Regions from separate parts of the Clostridium chromiireducens genome, predicted to be linked through region 3. Evidence: riboswitches for the same ligand, from Rfam matches in the RefSeq annotation. Region 3 holds a riboswitch; each other region holds the start of a gene.

Region 1 (3,187 bases), on a different contig from region 3:
CAAAATAAACCAATAACTCCTGGTGCTAAAGCAGTATTTTGTTCAGTTGGTGCTGGCGTTGCCATGTGCTCATTGCTATATAAGTTTTAAATAACTATATTATTTATCATATAGTCATTAATTGGCATTGATGATTTTATAAAAAGTAGATAAATAATTAATTATCTACTTTTTATAATTTTTCCAAATAACTTTAATACTTTATCAAGTTTTCACAAAATCTATCCTTATTAAATCATATCTTTGTTTTTATAATTAAATCCTTAATTAAATACATATTTCCCTTTTATCGAATATTCTTTTAGCCTTCCCTTCACTTTTTACAAGTGTATCTGGATTAACAAATTCTATATTACACCCAACTTGTAGTAAATTATGCAATCTATTTTTAATATTTTTTTGTAGTTCATTTAATTCATGTGTATAGTAATACTTTAGATCTCTGTTCGTTTCGACTGTAATTGTTAATTGATCTAGATTACCTTTTTTCTCTAAAGTTAATGTATAGTTCGGTGATAATTCCTCAAAACCAAGTAATATTTTTTCAATCTGTATTGGATATACATTTACTCCTCTAATAATCATCATATCATCGTTTCTTCCATATATACGGTTCATCTTAACATATAGGCATCCACATTCACATTTATCATAGCTAAGTGATGATATGTCTCTTGTTCTATATCTTATCAATGGAATTCCTTCCTTTGTCAAAGTAGTTAAAACCAATTCTCCCTTTTCTCCAGGCTCAACACTTTCTTGAGTAATTGGGTCTATGATTTCTGGAAAAAAGTCTTCTTCATTAATATGCAAACCATCCTGCATATTACATTCACCTGCTACTCCTGGCCCCATTACTTCACTTAATCCATATATATCATATGCCTTGATTTTAAACTTACTTTCGATATTTTCTCTTATTTCATTAGACCAAGGTTCTGCTCCAAAAACCCCCATTCTTAATTTTAATTCTTCAGGGTGTATTCCCATTTTTACCATAGTATCATATATATGAAGAGCATATGATGGGGTACAAGCAAGTACAGTAACTCCAAAATTTTTCATAGTAAGTACTTGCTTTTCAGTATTTCCTCCTGACATAGGTATAACTGATGCACCTACACGCTCGATACCATAGTGAAGTCCTAATCCTCCTGTAAATAGACCATATCCATAAGCCACTTGCACCACATCATCTGAAGTAACACCATATCTACCCAAGACATCAGCTATTAAATTTGACCAATTATCTATATCGTTTTTTGTATAACCTACTATTGTTTGCGTACCACTTGTCCCTGATGATGCATGAATTCTTACAATTTTATTCATAGGAACTGCAAACATACCATAAGGATAATTTCTCCTTAAATCTTCCTTTGTTGTAAATGGCAGTAATTCAATATCCCCTAATGTTTTAATATCTTCAGGAGTTATGCCCATCATATCAAATTTATTTTTGTAAAACGGAACACTATCATAAACATATTTAACAATGTTTTTTAACCTTTGTATCTTAACTTCATTAATCTCTTCTCTTGTTAGTTTTTTTTCTAAATTATTCATAAAACTCTTCTCCTTTTATTACTCCCAATAAATCGAATTCATTTTTAAATTTATGATTTTCATTTAGATTTTAACAAGATTATAATTTAACTAGATAGCTTGTATTCTTGATAGTCGTACATATTATAAATACTTCCTCCTTATAAAGTGTAGTTAATATATACATATCTATATCCAAACTATTTCCATAAAATAGAAGGCGCCTATTAATTAATAGGCGCCAAAAAGATAAACTAATGCGTATGCAATGCATTTAACAACATTTTGGCAGCCTGGCAGTCATTGAAATAAATTTCTTTAGACCCATAGCTTTGCGACCTTATCTTTCGAGAAGTGTGCTATTATCAATGTATATATTAGGTATATTTTACACTTTATTTCCATGTTTTTCAACAAAAATATCACTTTTTTTCCAATAAATTTATATTAGTTAAAGTCGTCTATCATATTCATATTTTAATTTATTATGTTCTATATGATAATCAATCTGATTAATCATAGCCTCTTTGTCACAAGGTAAATCTCCTCTTAGCGAAACGTAATTCGATGCATGGTTGCATCTAAATACTATTGTTTCCTCAATATTGATGTGTTCTATTAAAAGCTTAATTTCAATTAACATTTCTTTATCACTTAACAATTGAAATTCTTTTTTCACTATTTTATTATATAAATCAGTTTCTTCCTCAGCCATAAGACTTAATACGCCTAAATAATCTGGAGCCATATTACTTATTAATTCGCCAGTTTTAACTGCATGAATTTTACTATTTTTTCTTCCTCCAATTCCAGCTATAACAGTTACTGATAGCAAAATATTTGCATTCTTAACCATTACTGCTGCATTTAATAGTTCTTCACTGCTTGCCCCTTTATTTATATCTTTTAAAACCTCATCACTTCCACTTTCAACTCCCATATATATCATAGATAACCCTAAAGCCTTAAGCTCTTCTAACTCCTGATGAGTTTTAAGAAGTATTGATTTAGGTGAACCATAAAGAGTAATCCTACTACATTCAGGAAACAACTTACCTGCATACATTAGTATTTCTTTTAGGTCCTTAGTAGGAATAATCAAAGCATCACCATCTGCAAGAAATATCTTTTCAACATGTTCATATATCTTTCTAAAGTGGTTCATATCATTTTTAATTTCTTCCAAGGATTTTATAGAGAATTTCTTCGATTTATACATACTACAAAAACTACATTTATTATGTGAACAACCTAACGTTGCCTGTATTATAAGGCTATTGCTTTCACTAGGAGGCCTGTATAACGGATAATCGTACATCTTTAATTCCTTTCTTCACTTATATTATTAGTAAGCTAATATTTATAAAACTGCTTCGCATTTTTATACTTTAATTAACTTATATTTCTTCCTATGTTTATAGTATAAATTAATATCTCTTGTAATATCAATTTATAGTTTTAAATTTAATAAAGTTTTCTATCCTACTATTTTACACATAATCATTAGGGTAATAAATTATGTGCATATAGAGCTAGCCCCTTATAGTATAATAATTCTATAAGGGGCCCCAAAATAAAACTTCTTATCATTTATTTTAATCATCCTCTTCAGTACAAACCCTATTTCTGCCTTTGTTTTTTG
Region 2 (3,187 bases), 570 kb from region 3:
GTTCTGACCAGCCATCAATAGCATTTATTTGAGATTTAGCGCTTTCTGGCGAAAGACTACCATCTCCAACTGCCTTGGTTATATTATCTAAGTATGTGTTTTTAACTCCATTATAAAGACCTACCTGTCCTCTAAAGTATTTTGTTCTCCATTCATCATTTATATCAGCAACAGAATATTGAGGACTTGATGAAGTTACAATTTTAGTTTCAGATGAAGTTGTAGACGAAGATGAATTTGAATTTGTAACCCATGCTCCACTTGAATTTACATAATATCCATCTATTGAAGTATTATGCGCCATATATCCATCTGCAAAAAAATAATACCAATTTCCATTTATTGATTTCCATGTTCCTTTTACATATGAGTTACCTTCTGTATACTTCCATCCATTATTATCTTGTATCCATTCAGCATTTGCTTTGATTGGATTTAATGCTAATATTGATGCTACTACTAATGAACTTGCTATTAATCTTACGTTTCTCATTTTATTTCCCCCTAAAAATTATATATAAAATAAATAAATTTATTTTATCTTGTGTTATTTTTTGAATGTATTAAGTAAATAATGTTATAGATAGATTTACCACAATATATGTTTTTGTATATAATCTATTTTTAAACATTATATATCTCCATCTTATTTATAGATATAATTAATTATATAGTACATTATTGTAAAATTATATATTTAAATGTAAGAGAATAAATAAAAAACATTTTAGAGATTATATAGGTATTTTATGTATAGTTTGATAATTAGAAATTAAAATTAAAATTATAATAAAAGATAAACTAATTAGATAGCATTAGATTGTTATGATTTTGTCACATAAAAATTATTATAAAGCATGCATTTTTTATTAATAAAAAGCAATGTCGAAAGCTATTTAAATATAAGGTGGCAGAATATTAATTGTGTAAAAGACTATAAATATCTAGATTTAGACAAGGTTTACACAATAATTGATAAAGTTATTAAATAAAATTTACAATGTTATTAGGAAAATATTGCATTTAATGTTGATTTTTCTTGTATTAATGTGATAATATATACATATAAAGACATAAAATTACATATGTATACAAGGATTGGGAACTATGAAGAATTCTCTTTATTTGGGCATCTTGAGAATTTGGAGTTAATGATGCAACCCACCAATCAAAACTAATTTATTTTTTATAATTAGTTTTGATTGGTTTTTTTATTTATAAAATAAGTGATAAATTAAATTTTAAAATTATTTATATAAGAGGTGGATGTGTTATGAATACAAGAGATAAAATTATAAAGGTTATAAATGATAATTTGAAAACAAACTCAGAGTTTGAATTTGTTTCAGAATTAGGAGATTTAACTTTAGCAGATATGTATTATTTAGAAAAAATCTCAGCTATTAATAGCATTAAAGCGAAATTCAAATATAAAATAATTGATAATACTTATATAAAGATTCATTATTCATTTTAATGAGTATTTTAGTGTGAGGTACAGAAGATATGGAATATACAATAAAGATTACTTTAAGCAAAATAAAGAAACAAGAAGAGAACGAAAGAAAAGAGAATAATTAGATTAAACTTTCTGAAGAAATGATGATCTATTCGAACGATGTCGAATTTGTAGTTAACATATTATATGTTTAATATTGAATCTTTTGCATAATTATGATAACATAGACATAAATTTCGAATAATAATATCAAGATTGGAAGCTATGAAAAATTCTTTATATTTGGGCACTTTAAGGATTTAGAGCTAGTTGTGCAACCGACCAATTTAAACTAATTAGAAATATATTAGTTTTTATTGGTCTTTTTTTATATATGAAATAGATAACAATATAAAAAATGAGTTATTGCGTAAATATTGAGTTTGTATAGTAAAATCAGAAAAGGAAGGGTGAAAAGTAATGAGTGAGAAGCAAAAAAATATATTATTGGTTGAGGACATGCCAAGTGTTAGAAAATTTATAAGTCTTATCTTGGAAAATGCAGATTATAATGTAATTGAAGCATCAAATGGTGAAGAAGGAATCGAGATATATAAAAAATCAGGAAATATTGATTTAATAATCACGGATATATATATGCCACAAAAAACTGGTTTAGAACTTGTAGTAGAATTAAGAGAAGAATATAGTAATATAAACGTAATTGTCCTTTCAGACGGTGGAGAAAATAACTTTTCGAACGAGCTAGGTGTGTGTGAAGCATTGGGGGCTACTTATTTTATAAAAAAAGATATGATTATTGATGAATTAATTGAACTAGTGGAAAAAATATTTTCGAAATAACCATGGATAAACTAATAAATCAAAAGCTCATACAAGGCTAAAATTGGCCTTGTATTGGGCTTTTAATTTAAATACAAACTATTTGTCATAAAAGGTAGTTAGTGGTATAATTGTAATAATAAATTTTAAACAATAACTATTATTTATATACCTATAGCTAAAGAAATAGAATTGGAGGTGAGGATAATGAGTAACTTTTTTATTAATATACTTCTTTTAATTTCAGCAATATTTATAGGTGGACATTTATTTAAGGATGCACCTTTTGAATGCAACTCCAAAATTTGCACAAATATTTTACTTGGTTTAGGAGGTGGAATTCTCGCAATAGGTATGATGATTTACTCAATAAATATTGACAGTACAAAAACTTTAGTAGATTTAAGAGTTATAGCATTAATGTTAATATATTACATTGGTGGAATTCTACCGTCACTAATTACAGGAATAATTGTAGTTATATTTAGGACTTTATATTTTGGAATAAATCAATCATCAATAGTTGCAGTTTTTCAAATTCTAATAATAATATTGTCATATCCAATAATTAGTAAATTGAAGTTAAATATGGTTAAAAAGTGGTTGGCGATATACTTAGTTAATACGTTTTTCATAATAGGTACATATTATTACTTGTTATTTAATGAGGATAATGTTTTTAAGATACTTTTGGAGTATTTTATTATTTCGACGATTGCAGCTATATTGTCTTATTATTTATTAAAATATGTTAGGTCATCAAATGAATTGTATAAGAGATATAAAAATGAGGCTACAAAAGATTTTTTGACTGGATTAAATAATACAAGGCAATTTGATTTGATATTTAATAAAAGTGTCGCAAATGCAAAGGAAAAGGATGAAAAGTTATCCTGCTTAATGGTT
Region 3 (3,187 bases):
GCTCATGTGATATAGCACCGTTATTACTTGACATATAAAATATAAATCCCATCCAAAGGAAACATAAAAGTATAACTATTTTCTTCACTTAGCCGCCTCTTCTCTCAATTTATATATTAGATTTTCCTTACTTATCTTACTTAATTTAATACAAAAACCTTGAATAATATAAATAATTATAACAAATATAGGATTAATATATCTACATTTGCTATTATTCTTAAGAATATAATAATAATTGTATAGATAATCAAAACTTATACTTATGAGATAACTTACCGAAATTATAAACATTTTTATTCTGAAAAACTATGAAAATGAGTTGAACTTATTTTAAATAATTGGAATTTTATTCTGTTTGCATTAATAAAAATAAGTAAAACAAATATATAGATTATTTGGTGACTATTTTTTAAAAGGTGGGTATAAAAATGTTAAGAAACTCAATGAGCTTAGAAGAAAAGAAAGGATTTATAGTTGAACAAAAACCAAAATCGCACTCATCAGAAGCTTACAAAATTTTGCGGACTAATATTCAATACTCTTCATATAATAAAGAACTAAAAACCATTTTAATTACCAGTTCAGTGGCCTCTGAAGGAAAATCTACTATATCGGGAAATTTGGCATTATCATTTGCTCAAGATAATAAAAAAGTACTATTAATAGATTGCGATTTAAGAAGACCATCAATTCATAAAAAATTTAATATTTCTAATTTAATTGGGCTCTCTGAAATTCTAATAGGTGAAACAGATTTAAAAGAAGCAATAATACGTCATAATGATAATCTTGATATTTTGACATCTGGTAAGTTACCACCGAACCCTGCTGAAATGCTATCCTCAAATTCAATGAGTAATTTAATAACTACCTTAAAAGAAATTTATGATTTGATAATACTAGACTGCTGCCCCCTTCTCGGAATTACAGATGCACAAATTTTATCAACAAATGTTGACGGAACAATTCTCGTTGTACAATCAGAAAAAACAAAAAAAGATGAGGTAATCGAATCAAAAAAACTCTTACTTAAAGTAGGTGCTAACATTATAGGAGTTATACTAAATAGAATTCCACGTTGTAGACATAAATATTATCATTATTAGGAATTCATCTTTTTAATAATAAAAACAGGTAAGATTTTATCGAACTAATCAATCTTACCTGTTTTCTTTATTTCTATATTATTTAAACTTATACCCGATAATTTCACAAGATCCGGCCTCCTTTACAAGAATGTCTCGAGCTTGCTAGTAAGTTCTACTTTTTCCATGAATACCTTACTTCTAAATATTCTCCCTGCTTATCATAGCCACGCATGTCATACCCTTTTTTATTATATCCATCCTTATCGAATCCCGCACTGTTATAACCATCCTTATCAAAACCGTGCTTATCATACCCTTCCATGTTATACCCTTCATCATTAAAATACGAACCATTTTTGTGAACACCATTTTTATCAAATCCATTATCATTATATCTTGTACCATTTTTGTGAAATCCTTTAGAATTAAACCCAAATTCATCATACTTTTTAAAGACATCAAAGATCGCCACAGATATTCTCCCCTCTTCTTTATTGCAAGTAATTATTTTAATAATTATTATATTTACATCAGCCTAAAAACTCACTTACTTACATTATATACAATTTATGGAATTAGTAAATAATATTTCGTTTCTATTTATATATAATTAATTACAAAAAAATATGAGAATGATCAACATTAGACAAGTCAAACTCTTCGCATTCCACCTAATAATAATCATCACTATAAAGGCATAGCAGAAGTCTATCTTAATTATGCCTTTATAGTGCATTCTAATAAATAATTAACTATTAGTTTGTCCAACTCCTGGCTAACTCTCAAAATTTCTTTTTTGTCCATATTTTCTTCTATCTTCTTATGTAATATTTCTCTCGCTATTTCAATTTTTCTAGCAAATTCTTTTATCCTATCTTTTTTCTCCTTCATGATTTTCTCCCCCTAATTTTTTCTTCATAATAATCTTTTAAAACAAAAAACCAATCTAAACTAATTGATTTATCAATTAATTTAAATTGGTCGGTTGCACCACAAACTCAAAATTCTCCAGGCGCCCAAATAAAGAGAATTTTTCACAGTCCCCAATATCTTTTAACTTTAATATTTAACGATTGAGTTATATGTATTTTTATACATATAATTCCATTATCCGAAACATATCACTAATTTTATCATCAATGTACAAAGATTTCAATACAAAATTTATATAAAATAATCCAATTTTTTGCATACTTATTAATATAAAATTACAAAGAGAACGAATATTTTCTTTACTTCTTCTGGACGATAATTCAAAAATATAGTACTCAATTAACAGAAAGAAATATAACTAAAATTCAGATAGCCTAAAATTAAAAAGGCTCGTTACTTAACAGTAACGAGTCCTTTATACTAAAAAAGCCAGCACTAAACATTTAATTTATTTACTTAATTTAAACTTATTCTAAATCAAGGCCTTTTAAGTATTTTATAAAATCATCTTTAATTTCAGGTTTTCTTAATGCATATTCAACTGTTGCTTCTAAAAATCCAAGCTTATCTCCAACATCATATCTTTTTCCTTCAAAGTTATAAGCATACATAGCTTCACTTTTAGCAAGCTCTTTCAATGCATCTGTAAGTTGAATTTCATTTCCTTTGCCAGGCTTTGTATTTTCTAGAATTTCAAATATAGCAGAAGTAATTATATATCTGCCAAGTATTGCAGTATTTGATGGTGCATCTTCTATACTTGGTTTTTCTACTAATCCTTTAACTTTACATACTCTATCTTCAATTATTATTCCATTAACTATACCATACTTGCATACATCTTCAGGATTAACACTTTGCACACCTAAAATACTTGTTTTATATTCACCATAGCAATCAATAAGTTGCTTTAGGCAAGGTTTTCCTTCATTATATACTATATCATCACCAAGAAGAATTGCAAAAGGCTCATTACCTACAAAACTCTTAGCACATAAAATAGCATGTCCTAGTCCTCTAGGTTCTTTTTGCCTTATGTAATGAATATCAACCATATCTGAAATATTTTTAACCAAATCTAATAATTCATCCTTATGATTTTTTTCAAGCTCTACTTCAAGTTCAATAGATTTATCAAAGTGATCCTCAATGCATTTCTTATT
Region 4 (3,187 bases), on a different contig from region 3:
AGAATTAATGTCTTTTGTAAGTAATTTCATATTGTCATCTACTACATCAATATTTTCTTTTGGAATATTCTGCGTAGCACCTGACACCAATGCAACTATTGATTTAACTTGCTCTTCATTAAGTGTTGCGCCCTTTTTTATCTTTAAATAAACCGAGGCTTTACCTGGCTCCTTGTCCTTAACAAAAACAGAATCTTGAGCTTCAGTTATATGTACTCTTGCATCTTCCACTTGCGGAAAACTTTTTATAGTTTTCTCTAATTCACCTTGCTGCATTCTAACCTTTTTTATCTTAAATTCCTCATCTGTCATTCCAAATGAACTAGCATTATCCATAAGTTCATAACCCTTACTTCCAGATGTCAAAGTTGGTGCCAATTCTAATCTTAATGCATCTACCTGATCTTTTGAAACCCAAATTGTATTATTTGCACTATCGATCTTTGTATCAACTTTCTTTTCATTTAAAGTATTTACTACCGTTTGAGCATCTGTAGGATCAAGGTTAGAGAATAATACCTGATATTTATTAGAAGATGAATAAAAAAATGAACTTATTATTGCGATAATAACTGTTAAAACTGCAATTATAACAACAATCTTTATTTTCTTACTTTGGGATTTAAACTTTTCCAAAAGCCCCTTAACTTTTTCTAAAAGTTTTTTCATTATTTAGCTCTCCTCACCTTACTACAATTGCATCTTTGATAATTGGTTATATCCCTCCAATAACTTATCTCTAGTTTGAGCCAAAAATTGTAAACTCAAACTAGCTTCTTGGTTCTTAACCATTACTTCATCGATACTTACATCCTCTCCCCTAATAAATTTCGTTGAAGTCGTATCAGCATTTACCATTTTATCATTGGTATCATCTATAGTCTTTTTTAGAACATCTCCAAAACTAACGGCGCTCATATTTTCACTTTTAGCTTTATTATCATTTATATTTTCAAACTTTTTATTAAATAAAATCTCGTTTTGTGCAAATCTATCTTCTATTCTCATTTATAAATCACTCCTATTTCCCAATTTCTAATGCCTTCGAAAACATACCTTTTAAAGCATTAAATGTATCTACATTAGCTTCATAAGATCTTGTTGCTACCATCATATCCGCCATTTCATTTAATACATTTACATTAGGCATAGTAACATATCCATTTGCATCTGCATCAGGATGAGTTGGGTCGTATATTTTTCTTAAAGGTGATGAATCCTTTTCAATCTTTACTGCTTTTACTCCGGCCATTTCTTTATTCGCGTCAAGTGCCTCTTGGAATACAGCTACCTTTCTCACATATGGGCCGCTTCCGTCAGCACTTCTTGTAGTACTTGCATTCGCCATGTTTGCGGTTATCGTATCCATTCTTAGCCTTTCTGCTGAAAGCCCTGTTGCACTTATCTGCATCGAACTAAATGCGTTCATTTATATCCCTCCTCGTATATCTGATAGAACTACTTAACTGTCTCTTTAACTTATCAATTTTGAAAATCTTTATGGTTTAATCCCTGTACGTTTACTTCATAACAGTTTTTAAATTATTAAACTTACTATTAATCTCTGTTATTAGCGCATTATATTTAAGAGTATTCGCCGCTTGATTTACTTTTTCTATATCTAAATCAACATTGTTCCCATCACTTCTCATACTAGTGCTTTTATCTTGCTCAATTGATATATTTTCATTTTCTGAATTTGTGCTAGAAAAATGTAGGGGGTTTGTCCTTTTTAATTCTAACGCTGAGGAATTTTCATTCTTTAAATTTTCTTCAAACACAACATTAAATCTCTTATAATCCTTAGTATTAACATTTGCCATGTTATTAGCAATTGTCTTAGCTCTAATATTTGATGCTTTAATTCCTGATTTAATCAAATCATATGTAGAATCAAAATTAATAGATTGTATACTCATAAATTCACATCCTTATTTATTCTCATTTAATATAATAAAATTTTAAAACTCTAACTAAGACATTAACCTTATATCCAAAATCATAACCTCAATTATTTGTTTAGAAGTTATATTATAATTTAATTATTTTACAAATAACTCATTAATAATTTAATTATAAAATAATTAAGACATTTTATCTATAATTTTTTTTCAAATCCTCTCCAAACTATTTACTATTATATGTTATTTATACATCGTTTGTAATTTTATTCCTTGATTCTATCAAATATGACATGACAACATATTCCTAAACTTTATTTCCTGTATGCACATAAATAAAATATTAAAGGCACGTCATCTTTTTAAAATAAAAAATGACTATTAATACATAGTCACCAAAATACAGAAAAACTTAATAAATATAAAATTTATCATAATAATTATACTTTGGCAACCTGACAATCATAGGAAATAAGCTTTCCCTTAGACTCATAGCTTTGCGGCCTTACTTTTCAATAAGTGTGCTAGTATCATTTATAATTTATAGTTCATAATTCATTCATTTTATTATAAGGCATTTAGTAAATTTTTACCACAATTATTTTTATATTTTCGATAAAATTCGTATAATTATAACTTAATATACATATATATCTCATAAATATTTATCTAATGTTTAGCCACATTGACTCTCCCATTCTCTTCAATGTGAAGAGAACAGTGGCACGGACCCTAGAATGGATACCCCTTGAGGGTATAAAGTTCAACTAAGATTTAGATGTGGATCACCCCACTCCAAAATCAAGTTTTACTTGATAAGTCAGGGCAATAAAATAAACTAATAGTAAATTCTATAAAACTACTATTAGTTTATTTCTTAAAATATAATATTACTCTGTCTTATTTAACATTAGCTAGAATATTCAAACAATCTTTAGGAAAATTATTGCTTTGCGCTAATAATCCAATTGATGAATTAACCAACAATTGACTTTTTGAATAATTCATCATTTCTTCTGCAACATCAGCATCTCCAATTCTACTTTGAGATGTTTGAATGGAGATATCTTTGCTACTTAAATAATCAGCTGTTCCCTCTAATCTATTTTGAATCGAACCATATCTAACTCTAACTTTGCTAACCATTTCAATAGCTTTATCTACAGATTCAAGAGATGATTTAATATCACTTATATCCAGGCTGCCAACACCTAAATTTGATGCACTCACATTAAAAAATGGTATATCCATGCTTTCACCATCCATAGTTCCTATAGCAGTTTTTA

The links. Region 3 has a riboswitch for cyclic di-GMP ahead of D2A34_RS07470 (aspartyl-phosphate phosphatase Spo0E family protein). Riboswitches for the same ligand answer to the same signal wherever they lie in the genome.
Region 1: linked by a shared signal. The riboswitch ahead of D2A34_RS00690 (phenylacetate--CoA ligase family protein) and the one ahead of D2A34_RS07470 (aspartyl-phosphate phosphatase Spo0E family protein) in region 3 are both predicted to bind cyclic di-GMP.
Region 2: linked by a shared signal. The riboswitch ahead of D2A34_RS10230 (response regulator) and the one ahead of D2A34_RS07470 (aspartyl-phosphate phosphatase Spo0E family protein) in region 3 are both predicted to bind cyclic di-GMP.
Region 4: linked by a shared signal. The riboswitch ahead of flgB (flagellar basal body rod protein FlgB) and the one ahead of D2A34_RS07470 (aspartyl-phosphate phosphatase Spo0E family protein) in region 3 are both predicted to bind cyclic di-GMP.

The regions. Positions count from the first base shown of each region.
Region 1 is NZ_QXDJ01000001.1:161,148-164,334, forward strand. It holds gene D2A34_RS00685 (ketoacyl-ACP synthase III) at 1-90, shown strand, start outside; gene D2A34_RS00690 (phenylacetate--CoA ligase family protein) at 268-1,566, opposite strand; cyclic di-GMP riboswitch class I at 1,830-1,916, opposite strand; gene D2A34_RS00695 (radical SAM protein) at 1,997-2,863, opposite strand; gene D2A34_RS00700 (PAS domain S-box protein) at 3,141-3,187, opposite strand, start outside.
Region 2 is NZ_QXDJ01000002.1:1,051,418-1,054,604, forward strand. It holds gene D2A34_RS10220 (hypothetical protein) at 1-493, opposite strand, end outside; cyclic di-GMP riboswitch class II at 1,092-1,175, shown strand; gene D2A34_RS10225 (hypothetical protein) at 1,274-1,477, shown strand; cyclic di-GMP riboswitch class II at 1,708-1,791, shown strand; gene D2A34_RS10230 (response regulator) at 1,919-2,302, shown strand; gene D2A34_RS10235 (GGDEF domain-containing protein) at 2,489-3,187, shown strand, end outside.
Region 3 is NZ_QXDJ01000002.1:476,486-479,672, reverse strand. It holds gene D2A34_RS07485 (VanZ family protein) at 1-88, opposite strand, end outside; gene D2A34_RS07480 (CpsD/CapB family tyrosine-protein kinase) at 432-1,109, shown strand; gene D2A34_RS07475 (hypothetical protein) at 1,264-1,563, opposite strand; gene D2A34_RS07470 (aspartyl-phosphate phosphatase Spo0E family protein) at 1,809-1,982, opposite strand; cyclic di-GMP riboswitch class II at 2,062-2,145, opposite strand; gene galU (UTP--glucose-1-phosphate uridylyltransferase GalU) at 2,492-3,187, opposite strand, start outside.
Region 4 is NZ_QXDJ01000001.1:495,782-498,968, forward strand. It holds gene fliF (flagellar basal-body MS-ring/collar protein FliF) at 1-669, opposite strand, end outside; gene fliE (flagellar hook-basal body complex protein FliE) at 691-1,008, opposite strand; gene flgC (flagellar basal body rod protein FlgC) at 1,022-1,429, opposite strand; gene flgB (flagellar basal body rod protein FlgB) at 1,521-1,919, opposite strand; cyclic di-GMP riboswitch class I at 2,348-2,437, opposite strand; gene D2A34_RS02070 (flagellin) at 2,802-3,187, opposite strand, start outside.